DNA from 3 places in the Candidatus Avoscillospira sp. LCP25S3_F1 genome. Region 1 is predicted to be linked to each of the others. Evidence: riboswitches for the same ligand, from Rfam matches in the RefSeq annotation. Region 1 holds a riboswitch; each other region holds the start of a gene.

Region 1 (5,341 bases):
TGGTCGGACAACAAGTTCAGCGTATCTGCGGGAGTGCTGCTGGTGGTGGGCAACTGCCAGCACAGATATTGTGCAAAAATATCTGTAAAAGCTGATTCCGTCAAAGTGCCTCTGCACTCGTTGGTATCGATCCGCTCCTGTATCCCACGTTCCAATGCATCTACGCGCATTAACACGGGCGCTCCATTCCGATCCGCAGCCAGCAGCCAACCGGTGCAGCCTTCCTGCGCAGAGATATGGATGGTGTTGCGCCAGTTCCCGCCACAGGCAGTAAGGAATTTATACAATTGTTTCGTCGATACACAGTGCTGTTCTTTCATTTGTCCTTCTCCTTTAATACGCACCGCAAAACGGCAGTTTGTGCCCACGGAAAATTGAACTTTTTGTAAATAAAAAAATCTGCCCCCATAAAACATGGAGGCAAAAAGGTTACTTATCAGATGAACATCTGGTAGTCTACTTGAGAATGGCCAAATGCGAGATGCATTGGGGTACCATCGTCAAAGTTTTAAATGGGGAAAAAGCATTATTAAAACCAGAATCATTTGGCTGCATGATTTTCAAGATGTTATCGGTTAAAATTTTACTTGCAATCAGCAAAGCATTGCGGTACAATAAAACACGAAAGTGAATAGCAAGCAGATACGATGAGAAACTTGTATAACACAATACAGGTGCTCTTTATCATAAGCCGGTGGGAATCCGGCGCGACAGACCGTATTCGTCGTAAGACGTCAGCCGGCAGTGATCGTACATTAGAGAGCATTTTTTGGGAGTCGTAGCTGTTTTGTATCCATACGGTCTTTCCAAAGAGGGAAGACCGTTTTTTTATGCTAAAATCACATAAAACTTTTTGTGGCCGCAGGAAAAGATCCGGGCGGCTGAACAAGGGAATCGGGTGAGAATCCCGGACGGTAACCGCCGCTGTATGCGTGATGTCCGCTGCTCGTTAACGAAAGTTCGCCATTGGGGACGTGCCCTGAGAAGGCAGAGCAGACCGGCGAAGGCAGGGAACCCCTGCCCCAAGCGCAAGTCAGAAGACCTACAAAAAGAGATCAGCCAGGTGTGGGACGCTGCACTTGGTATTTGCTGCGCAGAAAAACGGCTGTGGATCTTCGGGTTCACAGCCGTTTTTTTTAGGGAGGGACACAGAAACGATGGGAGAAAACAACAAAAACCAGCTGCAGGAACAGAAAAAGATGGTGCTCAGCATGATTGCGGAAGGTTCCAGGCTCCACGGAGAGACCGAGGAAAAAGACGGTTCGCGCTACTCCGTTGATACAGAGGAAGGCGCACAGCTTTATGCATCTTTTTCTGATGATGAGCTGTCGGAACTTCTGCGTCAAAGTGCCCAGCAGCTGGGGCATTCTCCGTCCCAGGGAGAGGTACACTGGATCTTGCGAACCTATCTGAAAGCCCGGTTTAAAAACTGGCCGGGGGCATTGCGTGCAGCGGGGTTAAGCCGATCGGCAGGTCGGGGTGGAATATCCACAGAACAAATGTCACAGAAGAAAGAAGAGTACCAGCAGATGCTCGATCAGATTCGGAGCATGGCAGAACAGCTGGGCCGGATTCCGCATCCGTCGGAGCTGCCGGAGATATGCCGAAAACTGAAAAAACGGTACCGAACCTGGGGAGAGGTTTTAGCTGCCGCGGGGGTGGAGGATGCGATTGTGGTCCGCCTGCAGAAAGTGGAAAACTTAGAGGCGGAGGAACGGCATATGCTCCAAGAACTGAGAGCCCTTGCGGAAGGGCTGAATCGGGCGCCCCTTCGGAGTGAAGTGGAACAAAGCCTACGGGAATCCCTGCTCCGGCGGTTTGGCTCATGGCGGAATGTCCTCTATCAGATCGATCTGGAGCCGGTTCGGCGCATCACGCCTTTTGTGAATGCTCCGCTACAGCGGGGAAAGGAGAAACGGCGGGCGTCCCATCGACAGGAACTGTACGACTGCTACTATCGACTGTTGAAGCTGGATCTGCAGACCGAGGCAGACTTGGAGTTGGTATGGAAGATGGCGCAGCAGTTGGGGCATCCGCCTGGCCGCAGGGAAGTGCCGCCGGAAGTCCGTATGCGGCTGCAAAAGGTATGCGGTTCCTGGGCCAATGCTTTGTTTCAACTGGGCCTGCAGGAAAAATCGAGAAAACCCCAGCAGCGATGATTGGCTTTCGTGAGGTGAAAAATGCATATGAAACGAAAAATAGGCTGTCGGCTTGCCCACATTTTTCTGGTGCTGCTGGGCGTCAGCTTTTTAAGCTTTCTGCTGATGTATGTGTCGCCGGGCGATCCCGTCCGATCCATGTATGCGGTCAGCGGCAGTATTCCGTCAGAGGAAGTGTTGGAGCAGACCAGGGAGGAGTTGGGGCTGAATGAACCGTTTTTCATCCAGTACGGCAACTGGATCGCCAACTGTCTCCGGGGAGACTTCGGTACCTCTTACTCAAAGGGTGAAGCGGTGTCAACGCTTTTGATGGAGCGGGTCATGCCCACTATCCAACTGGCGCTGCTGTCTCTGGTGATCATGGTAATGATAGCTGTGCCCATCGGCGTGTGTTCTGCTCTGCGTCAGAACAGCTTACTGGATTATCTTTTGCGGGGCACCACATTTATCAGCATTTCCATGCCGAATTTCTGGGTGGGCCTGCTGCTGCTCTATTTGGTGGCCATGAAGCTGGGCTGGCTTCCGGTGGTGTCCAACCAGATGAATTTCCAGCGATTGATCTTGCCTGCTGTGACATTGGCCATTGCCATGGCGGGAAAATACGCTCGCCAGGTTCGGGCGGCAATTCTGGAGGAATTGCGCCAGGACTATGTGGCAGGAGCCAGGGCACGGGGGCTGTCGGAGCGGTGTGTGCTCTGGTACCATGTGCTACCAAACGCTGTTTTGCCCCTCATCACAATGCTGGGCCTGTCTTTGGGCTCTCTGCTGGGCGGTACCGCTGTGGTGGAAGTGATCTTCTCCTATCCGGCACTGGGCAGTTTGGCGATCTCTGCCATAACCTCCAGAGACTATCCGCTGATTCAGGGATATGTACTCTGGATTGCCCTGATCTATATGGCGGTCAATCTGGTGGTGGATCTCTCTTATAATCGGCTGGATCCCCGGCTGAGAAAGGAGCTACAGGCATGACGGCTGCGAAAAAGCGTTTTATGATTTTTGGGCTCATGGCTATGGCCATGATTCTGGTAGCCATTCTGGCGCCCATTCTGGCCACCCATGATCCCAACAGTTCCGTTCTGGCGGACGCAGTGCAGTCTCCCAGCAAGGAACACTGGTTTGGTACAGATAAAATGGGGCGGGATCTGTTTTCCCGTGTGATCTACGGTACGAGAACCTCGATTCTATCGACCATGGTGCTGGTGCTCAGTATTCTGTTTGTGGGCGGTATTCTGGGAATTGTGGCCGGCTATGCCGGCGGTGTGGTGGAAACCGTCATCATGCGCGTTGCCGACATGATGGTCTCCTTTCCCGGTATGGCTCTTGCCATTGCCCTGGCCGGTATGTTGGGGGGCAGTATGACCAGCGCCATTCTGGCCATTATGGCAGTCAGCTGGACGAAATACGCCCGTCTGGCCCGCAGTCTGGTGCTGAAAGTCAAGCACCAGGACTATGTGTTGGCTGCCCGGATATCCGGCACCCGGAGGCGGGACATCCTGCTGCGCTATATGGTGCCGTCAGCCCTTCCCACACTGGTCATCACCGCGGCCACCGATGTGGGCGGCATGATGCTGGAGTTGGCCGGCTTCTCTTTCCTGGGCCTGGGCGCTCAGTCTACATCCATTGAATGGGGATATATGCTCAATGAGGGCCGGGCTTATATGGAGTCGGCGCCGTGGCTGATGGTATTCCCGGGACTGGCTATTTTTCTGACTGTGATGATCTTCAATCTGCTGGGTGACAGCCTGCGGGATATTCTGGACCCCAGAGCGGATGAGACGCATCCCAATTCAAAATCAAAGAAACGAGGAAACAAGATGAAGCGTTTGAACCATAACCCCGCAAAAGTTGGTGCCCTCTTAGTTGGGGCAATGCTGCTCTCCGGTGTGCTCACCGGCTGCGGCAGCGACTCGGCAGCAGAGAAAACGGAGCAGAACCATTTGAACTTCGGCTGCTACAGCTACTCCGATTCTTTGGACCCCATCACCACGGTAAATTCCAGCTGGGCCGGAATGCGCTACGGCATCCTGGAATGCCTGTTCCGGTTTGACGACCAGGTAGTGGCCCAGCCCTGGCTCTGCGATACCTACGAGGTGTCGGATGATTATACCACCTGGACCCTTCACATTCGGGAGAATGTGAAATTCTCAAACGGGAATCCCGTGACGCCCTCCGCCGTCCAGGCCGCCTTGGAACGGCTGTACGCCGAGACGGACGCCGACCGGGGCGGCACCGGAAACTCCAATCCCGAGGTCTACCTCCCGGAGCCGGAGTTGACTGCCGATGACAGTGCCGGGACCCTCACCGTGGTCTGCCAGCGTCCCACGGGAAATCTGCCCGGCATCCTGGCCTATCCCTATTTCTCCGTGATCGATGTGTCGGTGGTGGAGCAGGGCATCGTCAGCACCGGCCCCTATCAGCTGGACAGCATGCAGGCCGGCGTGGGAGCGGAACTTTCCCGCAACGAGTATTACTGGAACGGAGAAGTTCCCTACGATACCGTTTCCATTCTCTTTATTGAGGACAGCGCCACCAAGGCCATGGCCCTTCAGAGCGGGGACGTGGATCTGGTGGAGAACATCACCACTGCCAGCGATCTGGAGAAGCTGGAAGCGGACGAACGCTTTTACGTTTCCACTGCCGCAGGCGTCCGCACGGGCAACTCTTATATGAACTTCAATGGCCCCCTGGGTAACGCTGCTCTGCGGCAGGCAATCCTGATGGCGCTCGATCATGAGACCATGTGCAATGTGACTGTGGCGGGCATGTATACACCGGGGTTTGCGGCGCTGCCGTCCTCTTTGGCCTATAACTACGATCAGCTCACCAATCCCTACTCCTACAATGTGGAGAAGGCAAAAGAGACCCTGGACAATGCCGGGATCGTGGACATGGACGGCGATGGCATCCGCGAGCTGGACGGGGAGAATCTCAATCTGGTCTATCTGGCGTACACCAGCCGGAATCTGAATGACTTTGCCCAGGCCATCGCCCTTCAGCTTGAGGAGATCGGCATCGGTGTCACACTGAATGTCAGTGATTATGACACGATTACCGCGCTCCAGAACGCCGGAGAGTTCGACCTGGTCACTGCCAATACCACCACCGTGGGTACCGGTGATCCCCAGGATTTCCTGGGCGGATGGTACTCCGGCAACTCTCAAAACTATGGATATTACCATAAT
Region 2 (3,575 bases), on a different contig from region 1:
ATTGTCTGTTTTGCTTTTGTCCACTGTATGCTTTGGGCAAGGCCTGCGGAGGAAATTATCAGTATTTATATAATGGCCGTAAGGACTGCAGCGCATGTACGATCCCCCATCAAAAAGACCGATATGACGACATCATAGGCAAGTATCCTGAGCTGGAAAAAATGATGAAAGAATCAGAACAGCCATAGCGTATGAAAGTGCCTGGATATGTTCTTGACACGTCTGCAAAAATCGGTTACAATACGGGCTGTGAGCAGGTCATATGCTTGACATATGCCAACTGACAAGCCGGTGTGAATCCGGCGCAGTCTTACCTCTACTGTATTTGGCTCCGGCCATAAGCCAGGATTGTCAGCCTGCTCCATGGTAATTGATCAAGGTGGTATCCATTGCCGATTTTTGCAGCCATGCCCATGTTTGGGGATGGCTGGAGGTTTTGTGCATTTCATGTGTTCAAAGCTTCTATTTGCAGGGATCGGCAATGGATATCTGCTTTTCCGGCAGACGCCATTGTCTGCCGGATTTTTTATTTTTCGGATTGGCAGCAGGTCCCAAAGTCGAAAGGGGGTGTAGACCGTTAGCAAGCGAAGGCAGGCTCGTCCAGCAAAATTGACACCGCAAGAGCTGGAGCGATATCGAGATACCATACAAAATTTAGCACAGCAAGCCCAAACAAAACGAACAGATGGGGAGAACCAGGAAAAGGAATTGCGCATGCTTTATCAATCCTTTACCTTGTCCAGCGGCATTGGTAAAGCCATCTATGCCAGCTATTCTGATCAAGAGCTGTTGGATGTTCTGCGAGAAGCGGCCATTCGTATTGGGCGTGCACCAACGCAGGGAGAGATTTTTTTTCTGTATCGGATCTATCTGAAAGCCCGGTTTGGCACTTGGCCGGCAGCGCTGCGGGCAGCTGGAATGCGGCGATTACCAGTACCGGATCTAACGATCCCAGATTGGGAGCAAATGCTGCTGGAACGGCCGGATATTTGTAATGCATTGGAGGATGTTACGCAACGCAGATGCCGCCTCGGGTATCCGCCGCGCAAGCGGGATGTACCGCAAGCCAAAGTCCTTTGTGAGCGATTCCGCTCTTGGGAAAATGTAATTGCTGCCGCAGAAGCATTTCAAACGTGGCAGATGGAAAGGGGGAACTCTGTTTAAAAGTAAATAGGGGAGCATTTGTTGTGGCCCTGTCTCGGCAGTAGCAGAGGGAGGGATGAACAAGGGAATCGGGTGAGAATCCTGAACGGTAACCGCCGCTGTATGCGCTGAGATACCGGATCGTTGACGAAAGTCGGTCACTGGGAAACTGGGAAGGCAGATCCGGCGTCGTGGGGAAGACCCTGCAGGCGTGAGTCAGAAGACCTACAAGGAATGCGAAGCGGCCGCAACGCGGCCAACCATGGGAAAACGGCTGTGGCGATCATTGGGATCTGTCACGGCATTTTTTATGCCCTGACAGAGCGACAGTCAAAGGAGAATTGGGAACCTATGAAAAAACGTATGTTAAGCATACTGCTGGCGCTGTCTCTGCTGCTCGGCATGGCTCCGGTGCATGCGGAGGCCGCGTCGGAGAATGGCACCGCCGCTGTAGAGACAGAGTACCTCCTGCATACAGCCGGTGCGGAGAGAGAAGCAGAGTGGGTCATTGATGACCAGAATGCGCTGCAAAACATGGGGCACGGCGCGTATAAACTCGGTGCAGATATCGAACTGCACGAATGGACTGCCATCGACTTTTCCGGCACGTTGGACGGTGATGGCCACACCATCACGTTGGCCGGTCAGCCGCTGTTCAATGAGCTGAGCGGTAATGTGCAGAACCTGCTGTTGGACGGCGCAGTGGAGGTAGAGAATGCAGCCGGAGCGTTGGCTTTTGCCATAGATGGCGGTGTGGTGAATAACTGTTGGTCTGGTGTTGAGACATTTTCTTATAATGTCTCGGCGGGGTTTGCTGGAACCATGACGGGCGGTACCATCAAAAACTGCCTCTTTACCTATGATATAGCAGAGTACGGTATTGCCACCGAGTCAGATGGTGCATCCCGTATTGGGGTCAATCCCAAATTCCGTGTAAACACCATTTAAGGTGCGAATAGAGCAAAATTTATTCAGGGCGGTAGCCGGGGAAATCCGGCTGCCGCCGTTTCGCCTTTTCAACAACATAACGCCGGTGGTGGCGGATGTCAAGGGTGGCGGAGCCGTTCAGCTTGTCACTGACATCCGGCCCCGGCGGTGTTACTCGGGCATACGCTCGGCAAAATAGATGGCCATCTGAGCGTGGATCAGGCTCCAGTCCTGCCGCCGCCCAGTCCACTTTTTTGTAATGTCCATCATGGCCAGATATCATAGCCAATAATGAGATAGTCTACCAAATAAAGCGCCAATCGTACCCAGCGCCCAGCAGCGCCCAACTGGTCAAAAACGCTGGAACCCAAAGTTTGCAACGCCAGCAGCAATACCGTGGCGGTCAGGATTCTTCCCAACATAATTTTCTGTTTCTTTGTCATGCCGCTGCTGGGCCGCTGACCAATCAAGAGAAGGATAACTGATAATACGGCTACTACGATCAGCAAGCCGCTTTCAATCATTTCTTGCATATCATTCTTTCCCTTCTATAATTGCTTATTTGTTTGTTAAAAAAAGTGCCCCTTCCGCCCGTAGCGTCTGGGGCACCTGTGTGGAATGGGTCTTATAGGAAGATCTCGCAGTCAGGCTCCACCTTCTTGCAAGCCTTCTGCACAGCAGCCATCACACTGGCCGGCTCCTGACCTTCAGCAAATTCCACGATCATCTTCTGGGTCATGAAGTTCACAGTAGCGTTCTGCACGCCGCTGGTCTTGCGAGCTGCGTCTTCCATCAGGTTGGCGCAGTTAGCGCAGTCTACTTCGATCTTATAAGTTTTTTTCATTTTGGAAAACTCCTCTCTTAATTTGTTCCTGTTACCAGAACAATTAAATCGTTGTTTAATTGTGTCTTTATCATACTTGGATAAACTGGCTTCGTCAATGCTTTGGACGCACATCCTGCCGTTTGGGTAAAAGGTTCTGCTACTTGGGAAAATGCAGCTTTTATGGACACATTTCAATGCATTGACAAAGGGGCGAGATATAACAACATCGCCATGCAAAAAAGGTTCTGACACGGAAGCATAGCTCCATGTCAGAACCTTGTTCTGCTTCACAAATTATTTTTGGGGGTTGCGTCGCCCGGTGTTTTCTGAGCCACGCACTTCCTCATGGTAAAAGTAATCCACGATTATGGGGTGCCCAGGCTCTGCTCGTCCGTAGGGCAGCTCGTTGTCCACGAAGGGACAGCTGTATTCTTTTGCCAGCCGCTCCGCTTGATCCTCCAAACCATGGAAATAGCTTCTGTCTCCCTTGTTGTAGATCGCGTCGTACAGCGGAACCAAGTCAGAATATTTTTTACGAATATAGTCCAGGATGTCTTTTTTGAATCCGCCTCGCAGATTTAGATTTTCTAGCCATATCAGGTCACATTGGTTTCTGACCTGATGGAAGATAGCCTCAAAATCTGTGATACCCGGAAAGACAGGGGCAATAAAGCAGACA
Region 3 (3,575 bases), on a different contig from region 1:
GATTTGCCCGCGCCGTTGGCTCCCAGCAGGGCCACCCGTTCGCCGCTGTCCACGGAGAAATCGGCCTGGTACAGCGCAGGTGTGTCGCCTCGATAGGTGTAGGACACGTTTTGCAGTTGCAGGATCGGAGGATTCATCCGCGCCCCATCCTTTCCAGCAGGGCGGCCGCCAGGGGCAGGGCCACCAGCACGGCGGCGCTGCACAGGTGACCGGCCCGCAGCGGTGATTTTTGTTCCAGGAACCGCAGCGTTCCCTCATAGCAGCGGGACTGCATGGCGTCAAAGGATGCCGACGCCCGCTGAAAGGACGACACCAGCAGACTCGTCATAATGGAGGCCGTGGTGGTGAAGCTGCGGCGGAAGGTGCCGTAGCCCAGCCGGGCTGCGGCGGCAATTTTCATCTGGGACAAGGTCCCGGACAACACGAAGATATAGCGGTAAATGAGGTACATCAGCTCAATGAGCAGCTCCGGCACATGGACCCGCCCCAGGGCGGCAATGAGCTGGGGCATGGGGGTGGACAGGCACAGGGCGTACAGGCAGGACACAGAGGCCGTAGCGCCGGTGAGAATCACCAGAGTGGACACCTGGGCCTGGGCCGGAATGGTGAGATAGACCCCGAAGCAGGGGAGACTGACCACGCCGCCGGGGACAGTGGCAAAGTCGAAGAGCAGGGCCAGACCGCTGAGCAGTACAAAGGTCAGCGGCGTCAGAAACAGGCGGGCCCAGGTCCGGGCCGGCGTTCTGCCTGCCAGCACCGTCACCGCCGCCGTCAGGACCCACACCAGCAGGCTCACCAGAGGGGAGCGGGCGGCCAGGGTCAGAACGATGAGGGCGAGGGCGGTCAGGGCCTTCAGCCCGGCCGGTACGCTGTGGAGCCGGGATTGAAGGGCATAGTAGTCGATGGCGGTCCAGTCGTCATGGCTGTGACCGTGCCGCAGAGGCAGCCAGAGCAAACCGGCGGCAGCTGCGGCGGCGGTCAGGGCCAGGGCCGGGGACAGATGTCCCACAGCCAGGCCCCAGACGATGACCGCGCCCAGGAGGGCCCGCAGCATGGCTTACTCGGTCTGCCCGGCGCTGCGGTACTTGTGCCGGGCCGTCAGATAGCCCAGACCGAAGCAGATGACGCCGGAGCCAATGGCGGCCTGGAGGGCGAAGAGCAAACTCTCGGTCTCGCCGCCGGGGGGCTCCAGAATGCTGGAGGCCCAGGGCTTGTAATCGGGGTCGATGGCGGTGATGGCTTCCTCCGCCTGGCCGTCGGCGCCGCCGAACTCGGAATCCTTGATGGTCAGCAGGGGAATGCAGGCGATGGCGACGCACAGCAGCAGCAAAATGACGATGGTGAGACCTTTCTTTTTCATGCGGCGGCACCTCCCAGATAGCCCAGCTCCTTCAATTCGGGACGGGCGAGAGTTTCCAGCGCCAGGACCACAACCACAGTCAGCAGGCCCTCCACGATGGCCAGAGGCACCTGGGTCACGGCGAAAATGCCCAGGAACTCCGTCAGCGACGCGGCAAAGCCGCCGGTGGCCGACGGATGGGCCAGAGCCAGCTGCACACTGGTGACCACATAGGTCACAAGATCGCCCAACGCGGCGGCCAGGAACACGCCGACCTTACGGTTGACGCCTGTCTTGCGGCACAGGGCGTAGACGCCAAAGCTGACGAAGGGACCGACGATGGCCATGGAGAAGGTGTTGGCGCCCAGGGTGGTGAGGCCGCCGTGGGCCAGCAGCACCGCCTGGAACAGCAGAACGATGAGGCCCAGCACCGCCATGGGGGCAGGCCCGAAGAGGATGGCGCCCAGGCCGGTGCCGGTGGGGTGGCTGGAAGAGCCGGTGACACTGGGGATTTTCAGGGCCGACAGCAGGAAGCAGTATGCGCCGGCCATGGCCAGCAGCAGCAGGGTTTTGCGGTGGGTCTCCACGATTTTGCGGATGCGGGCGATGCCCAGAACGACGAAGGGCAGGCAAACCACGCCCCAGACCACGCTGTGGCCCAGGGGCAGATAGCCCTCCATGATGTGCATGGCTCCGGCGGGGACGGCCAGACAGAAGGCTGCGGCCAGAACCAGGGTCAGGCCGAACAAACGGCGTTCCATGGGTTTCATAGGGATGATACTCCTTTTCTCTTTGCGCAACAAAACGGAAAAAAAGCCCATTTCCAGGAAGGAAATGGGCTTGCAATCGTCCGTTTACGCGCAGGACCGATGTGGGCGCCAATCCATACCTCGTGGATCGATCGAACCGGCGCGGAGTCGGTGTTCTGGCTGCAAAGGAGCGACCTTTGTCACAGTGGCGGGACCGCGAGGGATTTTCACCCTACTTCCCCGAATTTCCGCACACAATCTGGTGAGAACGGTGCGGAAACGCGGACGCGCCGTCTCATGAAATTGTCACGGTAAAGTATACAACCACACGGGCCGCAAGTCAAGATTGCGGCGGGAAATTATCTGGAGCGGCCCTGGTTTCACAGAGGGAATACGGCCCGGAATCCCAGCGCGCCCAGGGAATAGGCGAAGATCATCAGGGGGCGGCAGGTGACGGTGATCAGGGCGAATTTTTTCCAGCTCATGCCGGTGGTACCGGCCAGGAAACAGAGGAAGTCGTCGGGCAGGCCCGGCAGGAAAATGGCCAGGGCAAAGAGCCGGTCGAACCGGCGGCTCTCATGGGTCCAGCGCTCGTATTTTTCGTGGAGCTTTTTGGAAAAGAGTTTGTTGAGCAGGGGCTTGCCCCAGTTGCGGGCCATGGCGAAGGCCACGAACGAGCCCAGGGCGATGCCCACATAATTGAGGACAAAGCCCAGCCAGGGACCGAAGATCAGCACACCGGCCAGACAGCTGACGCCGCCGGGCAGAATGGGGATGACCACCTGGACGGCCTGGAGGGCCAGAAAGATGGCGGCAGCGCTGCCGGCGTAGTGGTTGAGAAATGCCTGCAACGCCTCCTGGGACTGGAATACCCCCTGACGCCACAGCCAGAGCCCCAGGGCCACACAGAGGACAAACAGCGCCATGGACGCTGCGTTCATCAGTTTCTTCAATCGGTTATGGTCCATGGGTACGGGCTCCTTTCCGGTGGGATGGGTTTCCTCTATTGTACCCGTCCCGTCCTTAAAAGAAAAGTACCTGGCGGATTAAGTTTCCATTAACCCAGTCCGGCGAACAGGGGGGCCAGAATGACCGTCATGATGCCGGCCACCACAATGGTCAGGCCGCTCATGGCGCCTTCGATCTCGCCCAGCTCCAGGGCGTGGGCCGTGCCGATGGCGTGGATGCTGTTGCCGATGGCCAGGCCCTTGGCTACGGGATGGGTGACTTTTAACAGCTTCAGCACCACATCCACAATGACCACGCCGAACAGGCCTGTGATCATGACGCCCAGGGAGATGATGCCCTCCAGGCCGCCCAGCTGGGTACCCACGCCCAGGGCAATGGCCGTGGTGACGGATTTGGGTTGCAGGGAGTGGTAGATCTCCGGTGTCAGATGCAGCAGCCGGGACAGGACAGCGACGGTGACGGCACAGGCCACGCATCCGGCGCCCACGCTGATGACAATGGCCTGCCAGTGACGGCGC

The links. Region 1 has a riboswitch for cobalamin ahead of ACTQ33_RS15380 (homing endonuclease associated repeat-containing protein). Riboswitches for the same ligand answer to the same signal wherever they lie in the genome.
Region 2: linked by a shared signal. The riboswitch ahead of ACTQ33_RS00020 (hypothetical protein) and the one ahead of ACTQ33_RS15380 (homing endonuclease associated repeat-containing protein) in region 1 are both predicted to bind cobalamin.
Region 3: linked by a shared signal. The riboswitch ahead of ACTQ33_RS11655 (energy-coupling factor ABC transporter permease) and the one ahead of ACTQ33_RS15380 (homing endonuclease associated repeat-containing protein) in region 1 are both predicted to bind cobalamin.

The regions. Positions count from the first base shown of each region.
Region 1 covers NZ_JBQKJT010000025.1:21,903-27,243, reverse strand. Annotated here, with positions in the region: gene ACTQ33_RS15385 (hypothetical protein) at 1-320, opposite strand, end outside; cobalamin riboswitch at 837-1,064, shown strand; gene ACTQ33_RS15380 (homing endonuclease associated repeat-containing protein) at 1,158-2,159, shown strand; gene nikB (nickel ABC transporter permease) at 2,187-3,128, shown strand; gene nikC (nickel transporter permease) at 3,125-5,341, shown strand, end outside.
Region 2 covers NZ_JBQKJT010000001.1:125-3,699, reverse strand. Annotated here, with positions in the region: gene ACTQ33_RS00030 (cysteine-rich small domain-containing protein) at 1-188, shown strand, start outside; gene ACTQ33_RS00025 (homing endonuclease associated repeat-containing protein) at 715-1,164, shown strand; cobalamin riboswitch at 1,169-1,390, shown strand; gene ACTQ33_RS00020 (hypothetical protein) at 1,495-2,091, shown strand; gene ACTQ33_RS00015 (hypothetical protein) at 2,337-2,603, opposite strand; gene ACTQ33_RS00010 (cation transporter) at 2,696-2,914, opposite strand; partial or broken gene ACTQ33_RS00005 (hypothetical protein) at 3,191-3,575, opposite strand, start outside.
Region 3 covers NZ_JBQKJT010000012.1:22,309-25,883, forward strand. Annotated here, with positions in the region: gene ACTQ33_RS11640 (energy-coupling factor ABC transporter ATP-binding protein) at 1-137, opposite strand, end outside; gene cbiQ (cobalt ECF transporter T component CbiQ) at 134-1,054, opposite strand; gene ACTQ33_RS11650 (energy-coupling factor ABC transporter substrate-binding protein) at 1,058-1,360, opposite strand; gene ACTQ33_RS11655 (energy-coupling factor ABC transporter permease) at 1,357-2,109, opposite strand; adenosylcobalamin (AdoCbl) riboswitch at 2,210-2,355, opposite strand; gene ACTQ33_RS11660 (TVP38/TMEM64 family protein) at 2,469-3,056, opposite strand; gene ACTQ33_RS11665 (LrgB family protein) at 3,146-3,575, opposite strand, start outside.